Regions from separate parts of the Paenibacillus sp. FSL K6-0276 genome, predicted to be linked through region 1. Evidence: a T-box and tRNA genes for the amino acid it is inferred to sense, from the RefSeq annotation. Region 1 holds a T-box; the other regions hold tRNA genes.
What was found. A T-box is a leader RNA that pairs with one kind of tRNA and senses whether it is charged. The one in region 1 lies ahead of ileS (isoleucine--tRNA ligase), so its partner is inferred to be a tRNA-Ile.
Positions count from the first base shown of each region.

Region 2: it encodes a tRNA-Ile, which carries the amino acid that the T-box ahead of ileS (isoleucine--tRNA ligase) is inferred to sense. The anticodon was not compared.
Region 3: it encodes a tRNA-Ile, which carries the amino acid that the T-box ahead of ileS (isoleucine--tRNA ligase) is inferred to sense. The anticodon was not compared.

Region 1 is NZ_CP150276.1:4,644,748-4,652,072, reverse strand. It holds gene MHH52_RS22110 (YggS family pyridoxal phosphate-dependent enzyme) at 1-667, shown strand, start outside; gene sepF (cell division protein SepF) at 679-1,122, shown strand; gene MHH52_RS22100 (YggT family protein) at 1,157-1,396, shown strand; gene MHH52_RS22095 (YlmH/Sll1252 family protein) at 1,406-2,188, shown strand; gene MHH52_RS22090 (DivIVA domain-containing protein) at 2,416-2,928, shown strand; T-box leader at 3,313-3,587, shown strand; gene ileS (isoleucine--tRNA ligase) at 4,044-7,136, shown strand.
Region 2 is NZ_CP150276.1:146,910-154,234, reverse strand. It holds rRNA gene MHH52_RS00730 (23S ribosomal RNA) at 1-1,687, opposite strand, end outside; tRNA gene MHH52_RS00725 (tRNA-Ala) at 1,858-1,933, opposite strand; tRNA gene MHH52_RS00720 (tRNA-Ile) at 2,018-2,094, opposite strand; rRNA gene rrf (5S ribosomal RNA) at 2,132-2,248, opposite strand; rRNA gene MHH52_RS00710 (16S ribosomal RNA) at 2,373-3,930, opposite strand; gene MHH52_RS00705 (pro-sigmaK processing inhibitor BofA family protein) at 4,232-4,498, opposite strand; gene MHH52_RS00700 (hypothetical protein) at 4,531-4,782, opposite strand; gene recR (recombination mediator RecR) at 4,918-5,517, opposite strand; gene MHH52_RS00690 (YbaB/EbfC family nucleoid-associated protein) at 5,556-5,867, opposite strand; gene dnaX (DNA polymerase III subunit gamma/tau) at 5,915-7,325, opposite strand, start outside.
Region 3 is NZ_CP150276.1:5,487,118-5,494,442, forward strand. It holds tRNA gene MHH52_RS25900 (tRNA-Glu) at 3-77, opposite strand; tRNA gene MHH52_RS25905 (tRNA-Thr) at 89-164, opposite strand; tRNA gene MHH52_RS25910 (tRNA-Asn) at 166-241, opposite strand; rRNA gene rrf (5S ribosomal RNA) at 248-364, opposite strand; rRNA gene MHH52_RS25920 (23S ribosomal RNA) at 439-3,367, opposite strand; tRNA gene MHH52_RS25925 (tRNA-Ala) at 3,539-3,614, opposite strand; tRNA gene MHH52_RS25930 (tRNA-Ile) at 3,699-3,775, opposite strand; rRNA gene rrf (5S ribosomal RNA) at 3,813-3,929, opposite strand; rRNA gene MHH52_RS25940 (16S ribosomal RNA) at 4,054-5,612, opposite strand; gene MHH52_RS25945 (hypothetical protein) at 6,013-6,243, opposite strand; gene MHH52_RS25950 (stage II sporulation protein M) at 6,496-7,107, opposite strand; gene pdaB (polysaccharide deacetylase family sporulation protein PdaB) at 7,216-7,325, shown strand, end outside.

The sequences.
Region 1 (7,325 bases):
GAGAATTGCTGAGGTAGAGGAACGTGTAACACGTGCCTGCGCGGCAAGCGGCCGGGATCGAAATGACGTCAAGGTAATTGCAGTGACGAAATATGTTTCTCTGGAAATGGTGTCCTCCGTATTGGAGGCTGGCCTAGAGCATATTGCCGAGAGTCGCTGGCAGGATGCTGAGCACAAATGGAAGGTTTTAGGGGACCAAGGGACATGGCATTTTATCGGGCATTTGCAGACCAATAAGGTTAAAGACGTTATTGGCAAGTTTCCATATATACACTCTTTGGACCGGATATCCCTGGCACAAGAATTACACAAAAAGGCGATTGCCGCAGATCAGGAAGTGAATGTCTTTCTTCAAGTGAACATCTCTGGAGAAGACACGAAGTTTGGTCTGTCGCCTGAGGCGGTACCTGGATTTTTACGTGAAATTGCTAGTCTCGACCGTGTAAAAGTAATTGGACTAATGACGATGGCACCTTTAGAAGGTGATCCGGAGCTTACCCGTCCTGTATTTCGCGGACTTCGTGAGCTGCGCGATGAGCTCAATCAACTTGCTTTGACACCTGAGCCGATTACGGAGCTATCGATGGGAATGTCGAATGATTTTGAGGTAGCGATACAGGAAGGAGCCACCTGGGTACGCCTAGGTACGGTGTTAGTAGGCCATTAGGAGGGATCGTGATGAGCGTTATGAACCGATTTATGAGTTTTTTGGGCTTGCAGGAGGAAGAGGAAATTGTGGAGCGGGAGCAAATTTCCCATGAAGAGGATGAATATGAGCCAGCCCCTGTCGAAACCCGCAAAAATCAAAGGGGCAACGTTGTCAGTATCCATTCGCAAAAGAATGTAAAAGTTGTACTTTATGAGCCACGTTCGTACGATGAGGCTCAGGAAATTGCTGACCATCTCCGTTCTCACCGGACGGTAGTGATCAATCTTCAGCGCGTCCGTAACGATCAAGCGATGAGAATTATTGATTTTCTTAGCGGAACTGTTTATGCCCTTGGTGGAGGAATCTCTAAAATTGGGGGCAATATATTTATGTGCACTCCAGATACCGTTGAAATTCAAGGTGCCATTACGGAAATCCTAGGTGACGATCCAGACTATAACAGAATGAGGTGAATGAGCTTTGCTCCAAATTGATTCCATTATTGATATGCTGTTCAATATTTATTTTTACATGATTATTTTCTATGTACTGATGTCGTGGTTACCTAACGTTCGTGATACCTTTATCGGAGAACTGCTGAGTAAGCTTGTTGAGCCGTACTTGACGCCATTTCGTCGGTTTATTCCGCCACTCTTTGGTACGCTTGATATTTCCCCGATCATTGCACTACTCGTCTTGGAATTTGCGGCAGGTGGACTCAAATCCATTTTGCACTTAATTTTTTAGGCAGAAGATATGAAAACAGAAGTTTACGGGCATTTTCATCCCGATGAAAGACAATTTGTGGACAAGGCTTGGGAATGGGTTACCCATGCAGGTGAATATCATGAGGCTAAATTGACCGAATTTCTAGATCCGCGCCAAGGATTTATTCTGCAGACTCTCGTCAACCGCCATCCAGACGTAATCGTCAGATGGGAGGGCGGTCATGCTGAGGCAGAGCGGAAGCGAGCACTGGTTGCTCCCGATTATCGTGAGCTGGATCATGAGGATATGGAGATGAAGGTTCTTGCGATAACCTCCGGTGAACAAAAGTTTCTGGCGCTTGAGCATGGGGACTACATGGGTTCTATTCTGGGTCTTGGAGTAAAACGTGACAAAATCGGTGATATTCATGTTCTGGACGATGGTTGTCATGTGGTAGTAGCTGCAGATATTGCAGATTATTTAGCCATGAATTTAACTGGAGTACACCGAATACAGGTGAGTACGGAGGTATTGCCACTTTCTGCCTTGCGTAATAGTGAGGTGAAGCTGGAAATGATGGATTTGACTGTAGCGTCCCTACGATTGGATGGCATTGCCGCAGATGTAACACGGCTTAGCCGAAGCAAAATTCTTGCTCCCATCAAGGCTGGACGCGTTCGGGTAAATTGGAAAGTGGAGGAAGACCCTTCCTGCGGACTTAAAGATGGTGACATGGTATCTATTCAAGGATTTGGTCGATTCAAGGTTCTAGAGGTCGGTAGTTTGACGAAAAAGGGCCGATACCGTGTTCAGGTTGGTAAATTTGTGTGAATCCCTTGCAGGAATCCGGCTTTACTTGTCGAAATTGATTATTTCGAGGGAATCAAACATTTTTAAAGCAGGGCGCCGATATTTTATAGAAGAGGCGAACCATGAATGGCAGTTGGAACGTCGATACATCCTCTGCCTTTACTTGAAGTACAGTCTTTCTTCTTTGTCTGCTGCGCAGGTATGGTTCAGAGACTTAGAAGGTCCGAAATTTCTAGGAGGTGCACAGCATGCCATTAACACCGCTCGATATACATAACAAGGAGTTCTCTCGGAGACTTCGCGGTTATGATGAGGACGAGGTCAACGAATTTCTGGATCAAGTGATCAAGGATTATGAAAGTGTCATCCGTGAGAACAAGGAGCTGCAGAATCAGCTTTTGTCCATTCAAGAGCGTCTGGATCATTTTGTGAATATTGAAGAGAGTTTATCGAAGACGATCTTAGTCGCTCAGGAAGCGGCGGATGATGTGAAGAACAACTCCAAGAAGGAATCGCAGCTCATTATCAAGGAAGCGGAGAAGAACGCTGATCGGATTATTAACGAAGCGTTATCCAAATCCCGTAAGGTTGCTATTGAGACTGAAGAATTGCGCAAGCAAGCTTCGATCTATCGCACCCGTTTCCGTACATTGGTGGAAGCTCAGCTCGAGCTGTTGTCACAGGATGATTGGAATGCCTTGGAGAGTCGTGAGGCGAGCGAGAGCGTAACTTTTAAGGATGATGTTTTACATCGCATCTAATGAATTGTGATGAATGAATGCCGATTTGGTTTGTGATTGGGCAGGATCTGGGGCTCTGGGGCCTTCGATCAAATTAGAGGGAATTTCTCCTGTTCTTTTTGGATTTTGGGTCTGTAAATTAGGTTAAGGGGAAATTCTCCCTTTAATATCCTTGATTCGCTCTGGAATAGGGATATTGCTTGAATTTATAGGGAGGAATTCCCTCTAATTTATAATTTCAAACCAGAATCGGCTTAATAGAGGGAGTTATTCCCTCTATTTTTTATTTTTCGCTAAAATCGATCTCCACCAGCGTCGGTATACTTCTAATGCGGATTTGGCTAGCGGTTGTTGACATTTAGACGCAAAAAGTCTATAAATAGAACATATCTGTTTAAAGTTTATATGTATTCGATGACGGGACAAGTACGACAAGGTAACGTTCTCCAGAGAGTCGGCGATTGCTGAGAGCCGATTGTTCGAACCCTGCCGGAAGATCTTCCCCTAGAAGTTAAGCTGAAGCGTTGATCGTGCGTAAGCTTAGCCGTCTGCCGGACGTTACACCGGACCTGTGCATGAGATTTACGCGCAGGACTGAGATTGTGCTGAATACACTCCCCTTAAGGATGTGCTCATGCGCAGAATTAGGGTGGTATCGCGAGCGTTGTCTCGCCCCTTTGGGGGTGGGATGACGCTTATTTTGTTGTTTCGGGGTGGCCATCCCCCTAAATCCCCCTTTCTAAGGGGGACCCCAAGGGCTGACCCGAAAAGTAAAGCCTCGTGCAAATAGGTACGGTGGTGGAAGCGAACGGACTCATGTTGGCGAAGGAGCGGCCCATCTTAGGCTCCCCTGGCGGGTTCGCCTGCGGGGCCTTCACTGCTAGGTCAGGCCGGCGTTTCACTCGCCGGCCCATGTGGCACCCCGAGCCAGCGCTGCCCTGCGGGATCGCGGCTCGGGAGCCAAAGGCAAGAGCACAGGCGAACAGCTGCGCAAGTTCGCCCCGAGGCGCCTCGAGCCCCCGCTGCCCTAACGGGATCGCGGCTCGGGTGCCTGAGGTAAAGCGTGCCGCTTGCGGTGATAAGCGGGGGATCGAAAAGAGGTTAAAGACTAAACCAAGGAAAGGATTGACTATCACATGCAAAAAGTAGATGTCAGAGAAAAAGCGCGGGCAAGAGATGTCCGCATACTGAAGAAATGGAGCGACGAAAATACGTTCCGCAAATCCATGGAGAACCGTGAAGGACGTCCGAACTATGTATTTTACGAAGGGCCTCCTACAGCAAACGGTGCCCCACATATCGGACACGTACTGGGCCGGGTAATCAAGGATTTCATCGGTCGTTACCAGACGATGAAAGGATATCGCGTAGTACGTAAAGCAGGCTGGGATACACACGGCTTGCCAGTAGAACTAGGCGTTCAAAAGAAACTGGGCATCTCCGGCAAGCAGGAGATCGAGGAATATGGCGTAGAGAAATTCATCCAGGAATGTAAAGACAGCGTCTTCGGCTATGAGAAGCAATGGCGCGAGTTTACTGAGGGCATTGGTTATTGGACGGATCTAGATAATCCTTACGTAACCTTGGATAACACTTATATCGAGAGCGTGTGGAACATCTTGGCTACGGTGCATGACAAAGGGTTGCTCTACCGCGGACACCGCGTTAGTCCTTACTGCCCAAGCTGCCAGACTACCCTAAGCTCCCATGAAGTAGCTCAAGGTTACAAGACCGTCAAGGATCTCAGTGCGACTGCAAAGTTCAAACTGGATGACAGTGGAGACTACGTACTAGCTTGGACGACTACACCTTGGACACTGCCAGCGCATATGGCTCTTGCCATGAACCCAGACATGGACTATGTACGTGTACAACAAGAAGACGGCGTGTACATCGTTGCCAAGAATTTGGTCGAAGAAGTGATGAAAGGCGAGCACACAGTCCTTTCTACACACAAAGGTTCCGAGTTTATCGGCAAAACTTACGCTCCTCCATTCGGATACATCAAAGCAGAGAAAAGCAATGTCATCGTAGGTGCTTCCTTCGTTACAGATTCCAGTGGTACAGGGATCGTACACATGGCACCAGCGCATGGTGAAGATGACTACAAGACTTGCCGCGAGAACGGCATCAGCTTCGTAAACGTGGTTGATAATTCTGGTAAGTATACAGATGTAGTGTCTGATTTTGCTGGACGCTTCGTGAAAGATTGCGATTTGGATATCGTTAAAGCTTTATCTGAAAAAGGACTACTTTACGGTAAGGAAAAATACGAGCACAGCTATCCGTTCTGCTGGCGTTGTGATACACCACTCTTGTACTACGCAACAGACAGCTGGTTCATCAACACTACAGCGATCAAAGATCAGCTGATTGCTAACAACAACAGTGTAGATTGGTACCCTGAGCATGTACGCGAAGGCCGTTTCGGTAAGTTCTTGGATGAACTGGTGGACTGGAATATCAGCCGTAACCGTTACTGGGGTACACCGCTTAATGTCTGGGTATGTCAAGAAACGGGCAAAGAGTTCGCTCCACATAGCATTGAAGAACTGAGAGCGATGGCGATTGGCGAAGTACCTGAGGATATCGAGCTGCACAAGCCTTTTGTTGATAAAATCAAACTACGCAGTCCTTTTAGCGAAGGCGCAGAGATGGTTCGCACACCGGAAGTTATCGATGTATGGTTCGATAGTGGCTCGATGCCTTTCGCACAAAGCCATTATCCATTTGAAAACGAAGATAAGCTGAACGATCAATATCCAGCGGATATGATCTGTGAAGGGATCGACCAGACCCGTGGCTGGTTCTATAGCTTGCTTGCAGTATCTACCTTGTTTAAAGGTAAAGCTCCTTATAAAGCGGTAATCGCTACAGGACACATTCTCGATGAGAACGGTCAAAAAATGTCCAAATCCAAAGGTAATGTTATTGACCCATGGGAAATCATGAACGAATACGGAACGGATGCTTTCCGTTGGGCGATTCTGTCCGACAGTGCGCCGTGGAACAATAAACGGTTCTCTCGTGGTCTTGTAGGGGAAACCAAATCCAAAGTTGTAGATACACTGGTGAATACGCATGCGTTCTTGACGCTTTATGCAGGTATCGATGGTTACGATCCAGCCGATCATCCTTTTAAAGTATCAGAACATAAGCTGGACCGCTGGATTCTGTCCCGTTTGAACAGCTTAATTCTTTTGGTGGATAAAGGCCTTGCGGTAAATGACTTCGTGAATACGTCCAAAGCCATTGAGAACTTTGTAGATGAGCTGAGTAACTGGTATATCCGTCGTTCCCGTGACCGTTTCTGGGGTAGTGGTCTAAGTGAAGATAAGCTGGATGCTTACCGTACGCTGACCCATGTGCTTTTGACTACAGCGAGTTTGATGGCTCCATTTACACCAATGTTGTCTGAAGATATCTTCACGAACCTTGGCGGCGGAAAAAGTGTGCATTTGGCGGACTATCCGGTTGCTGATGAGAACTTGATCGATAAAGAACTGGAAGAGGATATGGAAAGTGCGAGACAAATCGTTGAGCTGGCGCGTAACGTGCGTAACGAAACAGGCATTAAGAATCGTCAACCGCTGTCCGAGCTGATCGTTTCGATGAACCGCGACTTCCATTTGGCTGAGTATGAAGAGATCATTAAAGATGAGATCAACATCAAGAACATCGTACTGGAGACCAGTGACAGTGGATTTGTTGATTTCACACTCAAGCTGAATCTTAAGGTAGCAGGTAAAAAATACGGCAAAAACGTCGGCTTCCTACAAGGCTTCCTGAAAGCTCTGGATAGTGACTCTACCCGCAAAGCGGTGCAAGACGGCTCTATCACGATTGCGACGCCAGAGGGAGAAGAACTGGTGATCACTTCAGAAGAGCTGCTCGTTGAAAAACAAGCTAAAGCAGGTTTCGCCGCAGCTTCCGGATATGGAATTACGGTTGCGCTCAACACTGAAATCACACCTGAGCTTGAGCAAGAAGGCTGGGTTCGTGAGATCATTCGTGCGGTTCAGGATTACCGTAAACGGCTTGATCTGCCGATCGAGAAACGGATCGCACTCACGCTGAATGTAGATGATGAGCTTAAAGCAGCAGTTACAGCATTTGAGAATGTATTGCGCGACAATGTACTTGTGACTACGGTTGATTTTGGCGGAGAGCATGCTTTTGAAACGGTAGATGTCGGTGGCAAATCCATCGGTATCCATATCGGAGCGTGAATTTGCATTACCTGTCCCAAAACAGCATATACTAGCGGCACAAGTGTAAACGGAGAACTTCTGTTTATGCGGGAAATATAGTCTTTATATTTCGTCGCAAAAATAACGAGCCTCGTGCTCAAGGAGATTCATTCTCTTTGACCGGGCTCGTTTACTTTGTGGCGAGTATAGACGTATGAGAGGAGCCGT
Region 2 (7,325 bases), 1.6 Mb from region 1:
ATTCTCTTCTCGCCTACCTGTGTCGGTTTGCGGTACGGGCACCTTCTCCTGGCTAGAGGCTTTTCTTGGCAGTGTGAGATCATGACCTTCGCTACTATAATTTTCGCTCCCCATCACAGCCCAGCCTTAATGATGTGCGGATTTGCCTACACATCAGCCTCACTGCTTAGACGGACATATCCATCAGTCCGCGTCACTACCCTCCTGCGTCACCCCATCGCTCATAGCGGATTACGGTGGTACAGTAATTTCAAACTGTTGTCCTTCGACTACGCCTTTCGGCCTCGCCTTAGGTCCCGACTTACCCTGAGCGGACGAGCCTTCCTCAGGAAACCTTGGGCTTTCGGCGGATCAGATTCTCACTGATCTTTTCGTTACTCATACCGGCATTCTCACTTGTATGCTGTCCAGCGCTCCTTACGGTACACCTTCAACCCACATACAACGCTCCCCTACCCCAGATACATACGTATCTAGCCATAGCTTCGGTGGTGTGTTTAGCCCCGTTACATTTTCGGCGCAGAGTCACTCGACCAGTGAGCTATTACGCACTCTTTCAATGGTGGCTGCTTCTAAGCCAACATCCTGGTTGTCTGTGCAACTCCACATCCTTTCCCACTTAACACACACTTGGGGACCTTAGCTGATGGTCTGGGCTGTTTCCCTTTTGACAATGGATCTTAGCACTCACTGTCTGACTCCCGGCAATAAGTATATGGCATTCGGAGTTTGACTGATCTTGGTAACCCTTGCGGGCCCCGCAACCAATCAGTGCTCTACCTCCACTACTCTTATACCGAGGCTAGCCCTAAAGCTATTTCGGGGAGAACCAGCTATCTCCGAGTTCGATTGGAATTTCTCCGCTACCCCCACCTCATCCCCGCATTTTTCAACATGCGTGGGTTCGGGCCTCCAGTGCGTGTTACCGCACCTTCACCCTGGACAGGGGTAGATCACACGGTTTCGGGTCTACGTCCACATACTAAATCGCCCTATTCAGACTCGCTTTCGCTGCGGCTCCGTCTTCTCGACTTAACCTTGCATGTTAAACGTAACTCGCCGGTTCATTCTACAAAAGGCACGCCATCACCCATAGATAGGGCTCTGACTTTTTGTAAGCACACGGTTTCAGGTTCTATTTCACTCCCCTTCCGGGGTGCTTTTCACCTTTCCCTCACGGTACTGTTTCACTATCGGTCGCCAGGTAGTATTTAGCCTTAGCAGATGGTCCTGCTGGATTCATACGGGGTTTCACGTGCCCCGCACTACTCGGGATCCGTCTCGGAGAGAACACAGTTTAGGCTACAGGGCTTTTACCTCTATCGCGGGCCTTTCCAGACCTCTTCACCTACCATATTCCTTTGTAACTCCATGTGAGACGTCCCACAACCCCTAAGAGCAAGCTCTTAGGTTTAGGCTGTTCCGCGTTCGCTCGCCGCTACTGACGGAATCACTATTGTTTTCTCTTCCTCAGGGTACTTAGATGTTTCAGTTCCCCTGGTCTGCCTCTACATCTCCTATGTGTTCAGAGATGAGTAACTGCGAATTACCACAGCTGGGTTTCCCCATTCGGACACCCCCGGATCAAAGCTTGCTTACAGCTCCCCGAGGCAGTTTCGTTGTTCGCCACGTCCTTCGTCGGCTCCTGGCGCCTAGGCATCCTCCGTGTGCTCTTATTAGCTTAACCTTGATTTTTCCGCAGGAAAATATCATACAATGACATTTCTTTTGGAATCATCTCACTAATAACATTTACTTGTTTACACAAGTTGCTAAAAGATGTTCTAAAACGCAAATTCGTTTCGGTATCCAGTTTTCAAGGATCAAGATAAAAAAGTTATTCGTTTTAAAAAGTTATGGTGGAGCCAAGCGGGATCGAACCGCTGACCTCCTGCTTGCAAGGCAGGCGCTCTCCCAGCTGAGCTATGGCCCCATAAAATCCACTCCAAAAAGTGAAGTGTAGCTTTGAAGCTAATTCCGATTACTTTTCGGAGGCCTCATACTTTATAAAGTTATATGGTGGGCCTTGGTGGACTCGAACCACCGACCTCACCCTTATCAGAGGTGCGCTCTAACCAACTGAGCTAAAAGCCCATATAACATTGTGAATCAACCAAATAATTGATTGTTCGCTTGGCGGCGTCCTACTCTCCCAGGACCCTTCGGTCCAAGTACCATCGGCGCTGGAGGGCTTAACGGTCGTGTTCGGGATGGGTACGTGTGGAACCCCTCCGCTATCGCCACCAAACGCATACGAAAGAGACTTGCTCTTTCAAAACTGAACACGAGTGAGTGTTCGAACCCGAGGGTTCTATTGTGGAAGTTAAACTTCCGATTTGAATGTCTTCATTGCAGAAGACGATTCTCCATAGAAAGGAGGTGATCCAGCCGCACCTTCCGATACGGCTACCTTGTTACGACTTCACCCCAATCATCTACCCCACCTTCGGCGGCTGGCTCCCTTGCGGGTTACCCCACCGACTTCGGGTGTTGTAAACTCTCGTGGTGTGACGGGCGGTGTGTACAAGACCCGGGAACGTATTCACCGCGGCATGCTGATCCGCGATTACTAGCAATTCCGACTTCATGCAGGCGAGTTGCAGCCTGCAATCCGAACTGAGACCGGCTTTGATGGGATTGGCTTCACCTCGCGGTTTCGCTTCCCGTTGTACCGGCCATTGTAGTACGTGTGTAGCCCAGGTCATAAGGGGCATGATGATTTGACGTCATCCCCACCTTCCTCCGGTTTGTCACCGGCAGTCACTCTAGAGTGCCCAACATTACTTGCTGGCAACTAAAGTTAAGGGTTGCGCTCGTTGCGGGACTTAACCCAACATCTCACGACACGAGCTGACGACAACCATGCACCACCTGTCTCCTCTGTCCCGAAGGCCGCCACTATCTCTAGTGGATTCAGAGGGATGTCAAGACCTGGTAAGGTTCTTCGCGTTGCTTCGAATTAAACCACATACTCCACTGCTTGTGCGGGTCCCCGTCAATTCCTTTGAGTTTCAGTCTTGCGACCGTACTCCCCAGGCGGAGTGCTTACTGTGTTAACTTCGGCACCAAGGGTATCGAAACCCCTAACACCTAGCACTCATCGTTTACGGCGTGGACTACCAGGGTATCTAATCCTGTTTGCTCCCCACGCTTTCGCGCCTCAGCGTCAGTTACAGCCCAGAAAGTCGCCTTCGCCACTGGTGTTCCTCCACATATCTACGCATTTCACCGCTACACGTGGAATTCCACTTTCCTCTTCTGTACTCAAGCCACCCAGTTTCCAGTGCGACCTTAGGTTGAGCCCAAGGTTTAAACACCAGACTTAAATAGCCGCCTGCGCGCGCTTTACGCCCAATAATTCCGGACAACGCTTGCCCCCTACGTATTACCGCGGCTGCTGGCACGTAGTTAGCCGGGGCTTTCTTCTCAGGTACCGTCACTCCGATAGCAGTTACTCTACCGGACGTTCTTCCCTGGCAACAGAGCTTTACGATCCGAAAACCTTCATCACTCACGCGGCGTTGCTCCGTCAGGCTTTCGCCCATTGCGGAAGATTCCCTACTGCTGCCTCCCGTAGGAGTCTGGGCCGTGTCTCAGTCCCAGTGTGGCCGTTCACCCTCTCAGGTCGGCTACGCATCGTCGCCTTGGTGGGCCGTTACCCCACCAACTAGCTAATGCGCCGCAGGCCCATCCCTCAGTGACAGATTGCTCCGTCTTTCATTCTTTCTTCAGGAGAAAAAAGAAATTATCCGGTATTAGCTACCGTTTCCGGTAGTTATCCCAGTCTAAGGGGCAGGTTGCCTACGTGTTACTCACCCGTCCGCCGCTAAGTTATTTTGAAAGCAAGCTTTCAAAATAACTCCGCTCGACTTGCATGTATTAGGCACGCCGCCAGCGTTCGTCCTGAGCCAGGATCAAACTCTCCAATTAGTATTGAAAAGAGCGATTGCTCATTTTGAAACATCTGACGAGAAAATTAATTCTCTAATTTTGGATTTCACTTTCGTGATTTCCCACTCACTCGTTGTTCAGTTTTCAAAGATCAATGTCTCATCTTTCGTTGTCGTTGCTTGTCAGCAGCGACCTTTATAATATATCACAGCACCTTTGTTTTCGTCAAGCGTTTTTTTAATTTCTTTTTTCGCTTTACCGTTTCAGCAAGTTGTTAATCAACATCTTGTCCAAAGGGGCGAGACTTAATGTATCATATTTTTTAAACCCACGTCAAGCATTAAAACAAAATTATTCTTAATCCTATTAACATTATCACCCCCGGAAGACCAAGAACCGTTACTGCGCCTATAGTTGCGGGGTTCAAGGGAATATGGACCTGTGTGATCAAACCTGAGAAGTTCACTACGTATATCGCGAGCGCAGCTAGTACCAAATGAGTCCCGAACAGACTAAGCCATCCAAAGCCAAGTTTTTTTCTGAATACAATTAGACTCAGTGACACAACCGATAAGACCAATACTCCCATAGCTATCATTCTAAGCATGTTAATCCCCCTTATATTCTTTTGATTAACGTCTACATCTGACTGCTATTTAATCCCATGCTTTTTGCATGCTTGAGATGTATCTGATATTTGCGCTCTGCCGCCTCCAAAATATATATAGCGTAATCAATCTGATCTTGTCCCAACGCTTCATCAAACATTAGGTATGCTCTCTCCCACTCCAAATGTGCCTTACGTACCTCCAACAATGTTTCCCAGCTCTCAGTATCTTTTTGCCCCTGTTCTTTATCTACTCCCCGCCACAACGAGCTCCACCATCCCATTCCAATTCCTCCTCAGAATAATTTCGATGCAAAATCACATCTCGTTATTCTCATTCATATCGGGATAGGGACAAACTTAGAACAAAAAAAGGAAGCCCAAAGGGCCTCCTTTTGAAAAACACAACTTTAGAGCTACTAGAATAGCTCACGACGGCCTTCCAACGCTTTGGACAAGGTAACCTCGTCGGCATATTCAAGATCGCCACCAACAGGCAAGCCATGGGCTATTCTGGTGATTTTAATCTCAAACGGCCGAACTAGACGAGAGATGTACATCGCCGTTGCCTCACCCTCAATGTTGGGATTGGTCGCCATAATCAGTTCGCTCACTCTTTCATCACTCAGACGAGTCAATAATTCCTTCAAGCGAATATCATCAGGACCTATACCTTCCATAGGCGAAATTGCACCCTGAAGAACGTGGTAATATCCATTAAACTCTTTGGTTCGTTCTATTGCCACCAAATCCTTGGAGTCTTGAATCACACAGATCACTGAAGGATCTCTAGTTTTGTCCTGACATATCTTACATGGGTCCGTATCTGTAATATTACAGCAGACGGAGCAATAATGGAGATTACGTTTGACGCTTACTAGCGCTTTTGCAAAATCAATGACGTCATCCTCTTTCATGTTAAGCACATGAAAAGCTAACCGGGCGGCTGTCTTCGGCCCAATCCCGGGCAAACGAGTAAAAGCATCGATCAGCTTGGCTAGCGGTTCGGGATAATACAAATTAATAATTCTCCTTTAGACTAAAGTGGAGTGTTCGATTAGAACAAGCCTGGGATCTTCATTCCACCTGTGAATTTGCCCATATCATTATTCGCAAGATCTTCAGCCTGGGTCAAAGCATCATTTACTGCAGTGATTACTAAATCCTGCAACATTTCAACATCTTCCGGATCAACAGCTTCTGGTTTAATTTGTATAGACAGCAGTTTTTTGTGGCCATTCACTTGAACTGTAACTACACCGCCACCTGATGAACCCTCAATAACCTTGCCACCGAGCTCTTCTTGAGCTTTAAGCATTTGCTCCTGCATTTTCTTAACTTGCTTCATCATTTGGTTCATATTATTCATACATCGTCTCTCCTTTGGAATGCGCAATTAGCGCTAGTATGCTTACATTACTCTTTTATGACAACAAGGTCTTCTCCAAAGAGCTGGATAGCCTCATCAATCCAAGGTTCAGATTTCGCGTCTGCAGTGTCGTGTTCATGCTCTAACCGCAGTTCTTCTTTGCTGGGCTGTCCCACTGACTTCTGGGCTGCTTCGTTCCAATCGCGTAGCATTATGGTTACCAGTCGGTAAGGTTTACCAAGACGTGCTGCAAGCACATTCTCGATGACCTGTCTGTTTGCCGGTTTCTCAGTAGTATCGCGATGGATCGTATTCTTGAATGCAACAAGCACTGCATCATCCATTACTGATACAGGCTCACCGTCTACAAACCACGCATGGACCGTTACCTTCTCCTCTTTTACCCCTTGCAGGACAAGACTCCACTGTTTATAGATAGCTACAAAATCAGGACTATCCTTACCAGCAATAAACTTATCTACATTTGGAGGCATTTTGGAGGTCGACGAGATTCTTGGCGCAGAGCTTGGAGCCGGATGCGATTTCGCAGAAGAAGCACCATCACGCCCACCTCCGGAAATACCACCTGACTGCAATGCCTGTTCCAGCTTTTTCTCCAGTGCAGCAATCTGTCTCTTGAGCAGATCTAGTTCACCAGAGTCGGCCGCAGGAATATTTACACCTGACCCAGCATTCAATGCACCTAACGGAGCAACAGATGCAGTCTCACTTTCCTGTTGCTGCAAGCTACAAAGCTTCATCAGCGCGACTTCAAACAATGTCTGCGGATGAGTAGCATACTTCATTTCACCTAGGTACTTATTAAGTGTATCTACAATCTGAAACAGACGATCCCGAGAAAATGCGGTGGCCATATCTCTAAATTCGGCGGGATTAAGCACTCGCTCTGTTAGTTGATCGGCCCCGGGTACCATCTTAATCATCAATAAATCACGGAAATAATACATAAGGTTCTCTAGACACTTATCAGCACTCTTACCTTCATGCATAAGCTGTTCAACAAGTTCCAGAAGAAGACCCATATCACCTTCCAAAATGGCAGTCGCAAGACGTGCAAATTGCTCAGAGGGTATCCCTCCGGTCATCCCTAGCACTTGTTCGTACGTAACCTTACCATCTGTAAAAGATGAAATCTGATCCAGCAAACTCACTGCATCGCGCATCCCCCCATCAGAAAGACGGGCAATATACTGCAATGCGTTGACATCGGCTGTAATCCCTTCCTTCTCACAAATAGCGTTTAGATGTGCTGTCTGCTCTTCTAACGCTACTCTTCGGAAGTCAAAACGCTGACAACGAGAGATTATCGTCGCCGGTAATTTATGAGGTTCCGTGGTTGCAAGGATAAACATTGCATGTGACGGTGGTTCCTCCAATGTCTTTAATAGCGCATTAAATGCTTCTGTTGTCAGCATATGCACTTCATCAATAATATAC
Region 3 (7,325 bases), 840 kb from region 1:
GTTGGTGACCCGTATGGGATTCGAACCCATGTTACCTCCGTGAAAGGGAGGTGTCTTAACCCCTTGACCAACGGGCCTTGCAAATCTGTGGAGCTCTCAACCGGATTCGAACCGGTGACCTCTTCCTTACCATGGAAGCACTCTACCTGCTGAGCTATGAGAGCATGGCTCCCCGAACAGGACTCGAACCTGTGACAACTCGATTAACAGTCGAGTGCTCTACCAACTGAGCTATCAGGGAATATCCGCTTGGCAACGTCCTACTCTCCCAGGACCCTTCGGTCCAAGTACCATCGGCGCTGGAGGGCTTAACGGTCGTGTTCGGAATGGGTACGCGTGGAACCCCTCCGCTATCGCCACCAAACGGGCATTTACAGCGTAAATGCTCAGGCTTGATCGCCTGAAAACTGAATCCGAATCGAATTTGCATTTTAAGTATAGGATAAGCCCTCGACCGATTAGTATTGGTCAGCTCCATGCATTACTGCACTTCCACCTCCAACCTATCTACCTCGTCGTCTTCAAGGGGTCTTACTAATTGGGAAATCTCATCTTGAGGGGGGCTTCACGCTTAGATGCTTTCAGCGCTTATCCCGTCCGTACGTAGCTACCCAGCCATGCTTCTGGCGAAACAACTGGTGCACCAGCGGTACGTCCATCCCGGTCCTCTCGTACTAAGGACAGCTCCTCTCAAATTTCCTGCGCCCACGACAGATAGGGACCGAACTGTCTCACGACGTTCTGAACCCAGCTCGCGTACCGCTTTAATGGGCGAACAGCCCAACCCTTGGGACCTACTTCAGCCCCAGGATGCGATGAGCCGACATCGAGGTGCCAAACCTCCCCGTCGATGTGGACTCTTGGGGGAGATAAGCCTGTTATCCCCAGGGTAGCTTTTATCCGTTGAGCGATGGCCCTTCCATGCGGTACCACCGGATCACTAAGTCCGACTTTCGTCCCTGCTCGACTTGTAGGTCTCGCAGTCAAGCTCCCTTATGCCTTTGCACTCTTCGAATGATTTCCAACCATTCTGAGGGAACCTTGGAACGCCTCCGTTACTCTTTAGGAGGCGACCGCCCCAGTCAAACTGCCCGCCTGACACGGTCCCCGTACCCGGTAAGGGTACTAGGTTAGAACCTAGATACGATCAGGGTGGTATCCCAACGGCGCCTCCACCGAAGCTTGCGCTCCGATTTCTACGGCTCCCACCTATCCTGTACAGATCGTACCCAAATTCAATATCAAGCTGCAGTAAAGCTCCATGGGGTCTTTCCGTCTTGTCGCGGGTAACCTGCATCTTCACAGGTATTAAAATTTCACCGGATCTCTCGTTGAGACAGCGCCCAAGTCGTTACGCCATTCGTGCGGGTCAGAATTTACCTGACAAGGAATTTCGCTACCTTAGGACCGTTATAGTTACGGCCGCCGTTTACTGGGGCTTCGGTTCATAGCTTCGGGTTACCCCTAACCACTCCCCTTAACCTTCCAGCACCGGGCAGGCGTCAGCCCGTATACTTCGCCTTGCGGCTTCGCACAGACCTGTGTTTTTGCTAAACAGTCGCTTGGGCCTTTTCACTGCGGCCCCCTCGTGCTATTCACACTACCGGGGCACCCCTTCTCCCGAAGTTACGGGGTCATTTTGCCGAGTTCCTTAACGAGAGTTCTTCCGCGCGCCTTAGAATTCTCTTCTCGCCTACCTGTGTCGGTTTGCGGTACGGGCACCTTCTCCTGGCTAGAGGCTTTTCTTGGCAGTGTGAGATCATGACCTTCGCTACTGTAATTTTCGCTCCCCATCACAGCCCAGCCTTAATGATGTGCGGATTTGCCTACACATCAGCCTCACTGCTTAGACGGACATATCCATCAGTCCGCGTCACTACCCTCCTGCGTCACCCCATCGCTCATAGCGGATTACGGTGGTACAGTAATTTCAAACTGTTGTCCTTCGACTACGCCTTTCGGCCTCGCCTTAGGTCCCGACTTACCCTGAGCGGACGAGCCTTCCTCAGGAAACCTTGGGCTTTCGGCGGATCAGATTCTCACTGATCTTTTCGTTACTCATACCGGCATTCTCACTTGTATGCTGTCCAGCGCTCCTTACGGTACACCTTCAACCCACATACAACGCTCCCCTACCCCAGATACATACGTATCTAGCCATAGCTTCGGTGGTGTGTTTAGCCCCGTTACATTTTCGGCGCAGAGTCACTCGACCAGTGAGCTATTACGCACTCTTTCAATGGTGGCTGCTTCTAAGCCAACATCCTGGTTGTCTGTGCAACTCCACATCCTTTCCCACTTAACACACACTTGGGGACCTTAGCTGATGGTCTGGGCTGTTTCCCTTTTGACAATGGATCTTAGCACTCACTGTCTGACTCCCGGCAATAAGTATATGGCATTCGGAGTTTGACTGATCTTGGTAACCCTTGCGGGCCCCGCAACCAATCAGTGCTCTACCTCCACTACTCTTATACCGAGGCTAGCCCTAAAGCTATTTCGGGGAGAACCAGCTATCTCCGAGTTCGATTGGAATTTCTCCGCTACCCCCACCTCATCCCCGCATTTTTCAACATGCGTGGGTTCGGGCCTCCAGTGCGTGTTACCGCACCTTCACCCTGGACAGGGGTAGATCACACGGTTTCGGGTCTACGTCCACATACTAAATCGCCCTATTCAGACTCGCTTTCGCTGCGGCTCCGTCTTCTCGACTTAACCTTGCATGTTAAACGTAACTCGCCGGTTCATTCTACAAAAGGCACGCCATCACCCATAGATAGGGCTCTGACTTTTTGTAAGCACACGGTTTCAGGTTCTATTTCACTCCCCTTCCGGGGTGCTTTTCACCTTTCCCTCACGGTACTGTTTCACTATCGGTCGCCAGGTAGTATTTAGCCTTAGCAGATGGTCCTGCTGGATTCATACGGGGTTTCACGTGCCCCGCACTACTCGGGATCCGTCTCGGAGAGAACACAGTTTAGGTTACAGGGCTTTTACCTCTATCGCGGGCCTTTCCAGACCTCTTCGCCTACCATATTCCTTTGTAACTCCATGTGAGACGTCCCACAACCCCTAAGAGCAAGCTCTTAGGTTTAGGCTGTTCCGCGTTCGCTCGCCGCTACTGACGGAATCACTATTGTTTTCTCTTCCTCAGGGTACTTAGATGTTTCAGTTCCCCTGGTCTGCCTCTACATCTCCTATGTGTTCAGAGATGAGTAACTGCGAATTACCACAGCTGGGTTTCCCCATTCGGACACCCCCGGATCAAAGCTTGCTTACAGCTCCCCGAGGCAGTTTCGTTGTTCGCCACGTCCTTCGTCGGCTCCTGGCGCCTAGGCATCCTCCGTGTGCTCTTATTAGCTTAACCTTGATTTTTCCGCAGGAAAATATCATACAATGACATTTCTTTTGGAATCATCTCACTAATAACTTTAACTTGTTTGCACAAGTTGCTAAAAGATGTTCTAAAACGCAAATTCGTTTCGGTATCCAGTTTTCAAGGATCAATGTTAAAGAAGATATTGAATTTTAAAAATTATGGTGGAGCCAAGCGGGATCGAACCGCTGACCTCCTGCTTGCAAGGCAGGCGCTCTCCCAGCTGAGCTATGGCCCCATAAAATTCACTCCAAAAAGTGAAGTGTAGCTTCGAAGCTAATTCCGATTACTTTTCGGAGGCCTCATACTTTATAAAGTTATATGGTGGGCCTTGGTGGACTCGAACCACCGACCTCACCCTTATCAGAGGTGCGCTCTAACCAACTGAGCTAAAAGCCCATATAACATTGTGAATCAACCAAATAATTGATTGTTCGCTTGGCGGCGTCCTACTCTCCCAGGACCCTTCGGTCCAAGTACCATCGGCGCTGGAGGGCTTAACGGTCGTGTTCGGGATGGGTACGTGTGGAACCCCTCCGCTATCGCCACCAAACGCATATGAAAGAGACTTGCTCTTTCAAAACTGAACACGAGTGAGTGTTCGAACCCGAGGGTTCTATTGTGGAAGTTAAACTTCCAATTTGAATGTCTTCATTGCAGAAGACGATTCTCCATAGAAAGGAGGTGATCCAGCCGCACCTTCCGATACGGCTACCTTGTTACGACTTCACCCCAATCATCTACCCCACCTTCGGCGGCTGGCTCCCTTGCGGGTTACCCCACCGACTTCGGGTGTTGTAAACTCTCGTGGTGTGACGGGCGGTGTGTACAAGACCCGGGAACGTATTCACCGCGGCATGCTGATCCGCGATTACTAGCAATTCCGACTTCATGCAGGCGAGTTGCAGCCTGCAATCCGAACTGAGACCGGCTTTGATGGGATTGGCTTCACCTCGCGGTTTCGCTTCCCGTTGTACCGGCCATTGTAGTACGTGTGTAGCCCAGGTCATAAGGGGCATGATGATTTGACGTCATCCCCACCTTCCTCCGGTTTGTCACCGGCAGTCACTCTAGAGTGCCCAACATTACTTGCTGGCAACTAAAGTTAAGGGTTGCGCTCGTTGCGGGACTTAACCCAACATCTCACGACACGAGCTGACGACAACCATGCACCACCTGTCTCCTCTGTCCCGAAGGCCGCCACTATCTCTAGTGGATTCAGAGGGATGTCAAGACCTGGTAAGGTTCTTCGCGTTGCTTCGAATTAAACCACATACTCCACTGCTTGTGCGGGTCCCCGTCAATTCCTTTGAGTTTCAGTCTTGCGACCGTACTCCCCAGGCGGAGTGCTTACTGTGTTAACTTCGGCACCAAGGGTATCGAAACCCCTAACACCTAGCACTCATCGTTTACGGCGTGGACTACCAGGGTATCTAATCCTGTTTGCTCCCCACGCTTTCGCGCCTCAGCGTCAGTTACAGCCCAGAAAGTCGCCTTCGCCACTGGTGTTCCTCCACATATCTACGCATTTCACCGCTACACGTGGAATTCCACTTTCCTCTTCTGTACTCAAGCCACCCAGTTTCCAGTGCGACCTTAGGTTGAGCCCAAGGTTTAAACACCAGACTTAAATAGCCGCCTGCGCGCGCTTTACGCCCAATAATTCCGGACAACGCTTGCCCCCTACGTATTACCGCGGCTGCTGGCACGTAGTTAGCCGGGGCTTTCTTCTCAGGTACCGTCACTCCGGGTAGCAGTTACTCTACCGGACGTTCTTCCCTGGCAACAGAGCTTTACGATCCGAAAACCTTCATCACTCACGCGGCGTTGCTCCGTCAGGCTTTCGCCCATTGCGGAAGATTCCCTACTGCTGCCTCCCGTAGGAGTCTGGGCCGTGTCTCAGTCCCAGTGTGGCCGTTCACCCTCTCAGGTCGGCTACGCATCGTCGCCTTGGTGGGCCGTTACCCCACCAACTAGCTAATGCGCCGCAGGCCCATCCCTCAGTGACAGATTGCTCCGTCTTTCATTCTTTCTTCAGGAGAAAAAAGAAATTATCCGGTATTAGCTACCGTTTCCGGTAGTTATCCCAGTCTAAGGGGCAGGTTGCCTACGTGTTACTCACCCGTCCGCCGCTAAGTTATTTTGAAAGCAAGCTTTCAAAATAACTCCGCTCGACTTGCATGTATTAGGCACGCCGCCAGCGTTCGTCCTGAGCCAGGATCAAACTCTCCAATTAGTATTGAAAAGAGCGATATGCTCATTTTGAAACATCTGACGAGAAAATTAATTCTCACGATGAAATTTCAAAAGCGTAAAATACGCTGTGAAACTCATCAGTTTTGGATTTCACTTTCGTGATTTCCCACTCACTCGTTGTTCAGTTTTCAAAGATCAATGTCTCTCATTTCGTCGTCGTTGTTTGTCAGCGGCGACCTTTATAATATATCACAGTGTTTCGATGTTTGGCAAGTCTTTTTTTTGAAAAAGTTTTTTTCGATTTTTCTTGCCTTCCGCTTCCCTTTTACACAAGCAAAAGGAGCGCGAGATATAATTTATCATGAGCACTCCTTTTTAGTCAAGCTATTTTATTAAAAAATCTTAAATCCACATAAGACTCTTGCATTTACCACCTATCCTCAGTGTTTATACTGAGAAGAACGTCCACCCCATGCATACTTGGAAAGCTCTTTCTGAGGAGCAAAACGAGCATACATACGGAATACAGTCTTATATCTATTGGCGATGGCATGCCTGATATTTTGGTCCAAGCGCTGATCGCTCAAATCTAACAGCATCTCATCAAGTTCTTTCCGCAAAACATAATCCAGTTCCTTGCATTCTTTTTCGTTAAATAACATTCCCAACATATGCTTGGCCTCCTTCATGAAGTTGCAAGTAACACATTCACTAAAACCACAAAACCCTTGTACATAATTAGTTAGTCCATCTCATGGAGAAAGCTGCCTTAAGATCCTCTTACACTAGATTAACCGGAGTACTCTTTTTATAACCATAATTATTAAAAATTCCCTTTATGGTTTCGTCACGATTATATACCTCAGATCTTTAGGCAATCCTTGGATGAATGGTTTTAATGTTATGCTCCATTCCCGGAAGTTTTATGATAAAAGCGAAAAAGTTATTGTGCTTTCAATGATGGCTGCAACAAATAGCAGGATTACTGTCCAAATGGATGCCGTAATCGTTTGACGCATGAACGAAGACCAGTCAACACCTCTGTCCTCTTTTTTAGTGGATGAACGAAATATACTTGAAAGTACTTTCCCGCCGAATTGCAGTCCAAATGCACAAGCAATAATGATTGCTGGAATCTCTATAATCCCATGTGGCAGCAGTCCTTTTACTATTAGTTCGAACAAATCCTGCCCTTGCAGTGCCGATAAATGGATCAAATAGCCGATAACCGCTCCGTTAATAAATAAGAATATGGCTGGCAGTATACCGAACAACGCCCCTAAAAAAATGATAAGAACACCCTTGATGCTGTTATTCAAAAATATAAATACAAAGAAGCTCCATTGCGGATTAGAAGAATCTCTAAGGTTGCCACTGATTTCACTGAGCCCCTCTAATTGCTGAACCAATAGCTTTTCCAGACTGCTAGTAGCTACCCACCCTATAACCGTTCCTACTGCGAAGAGCAGACAGGATAGCAATAAAGCCTTCCGGATCGTTTTTAGATCTTTAACAAACGTGAAGAACGACAACATAAATACCCTCCTGAAATTGTGATCTCTGTTTCTTAGGTCATAACCGTGCGGTACGAGCATACATTTAGAACAAACAAGCATTTCGCATGGGAGAGGAGCGCTGTCATTATGAATTCTTTTTATGTATTCAGCGGCAAAAAGATTAAACGATTCATCTATATCTTCGCCGCTGTGCTTCTTGCTGCTGGAGTTGTCTATGTCGAGAGGGGAAACATAAC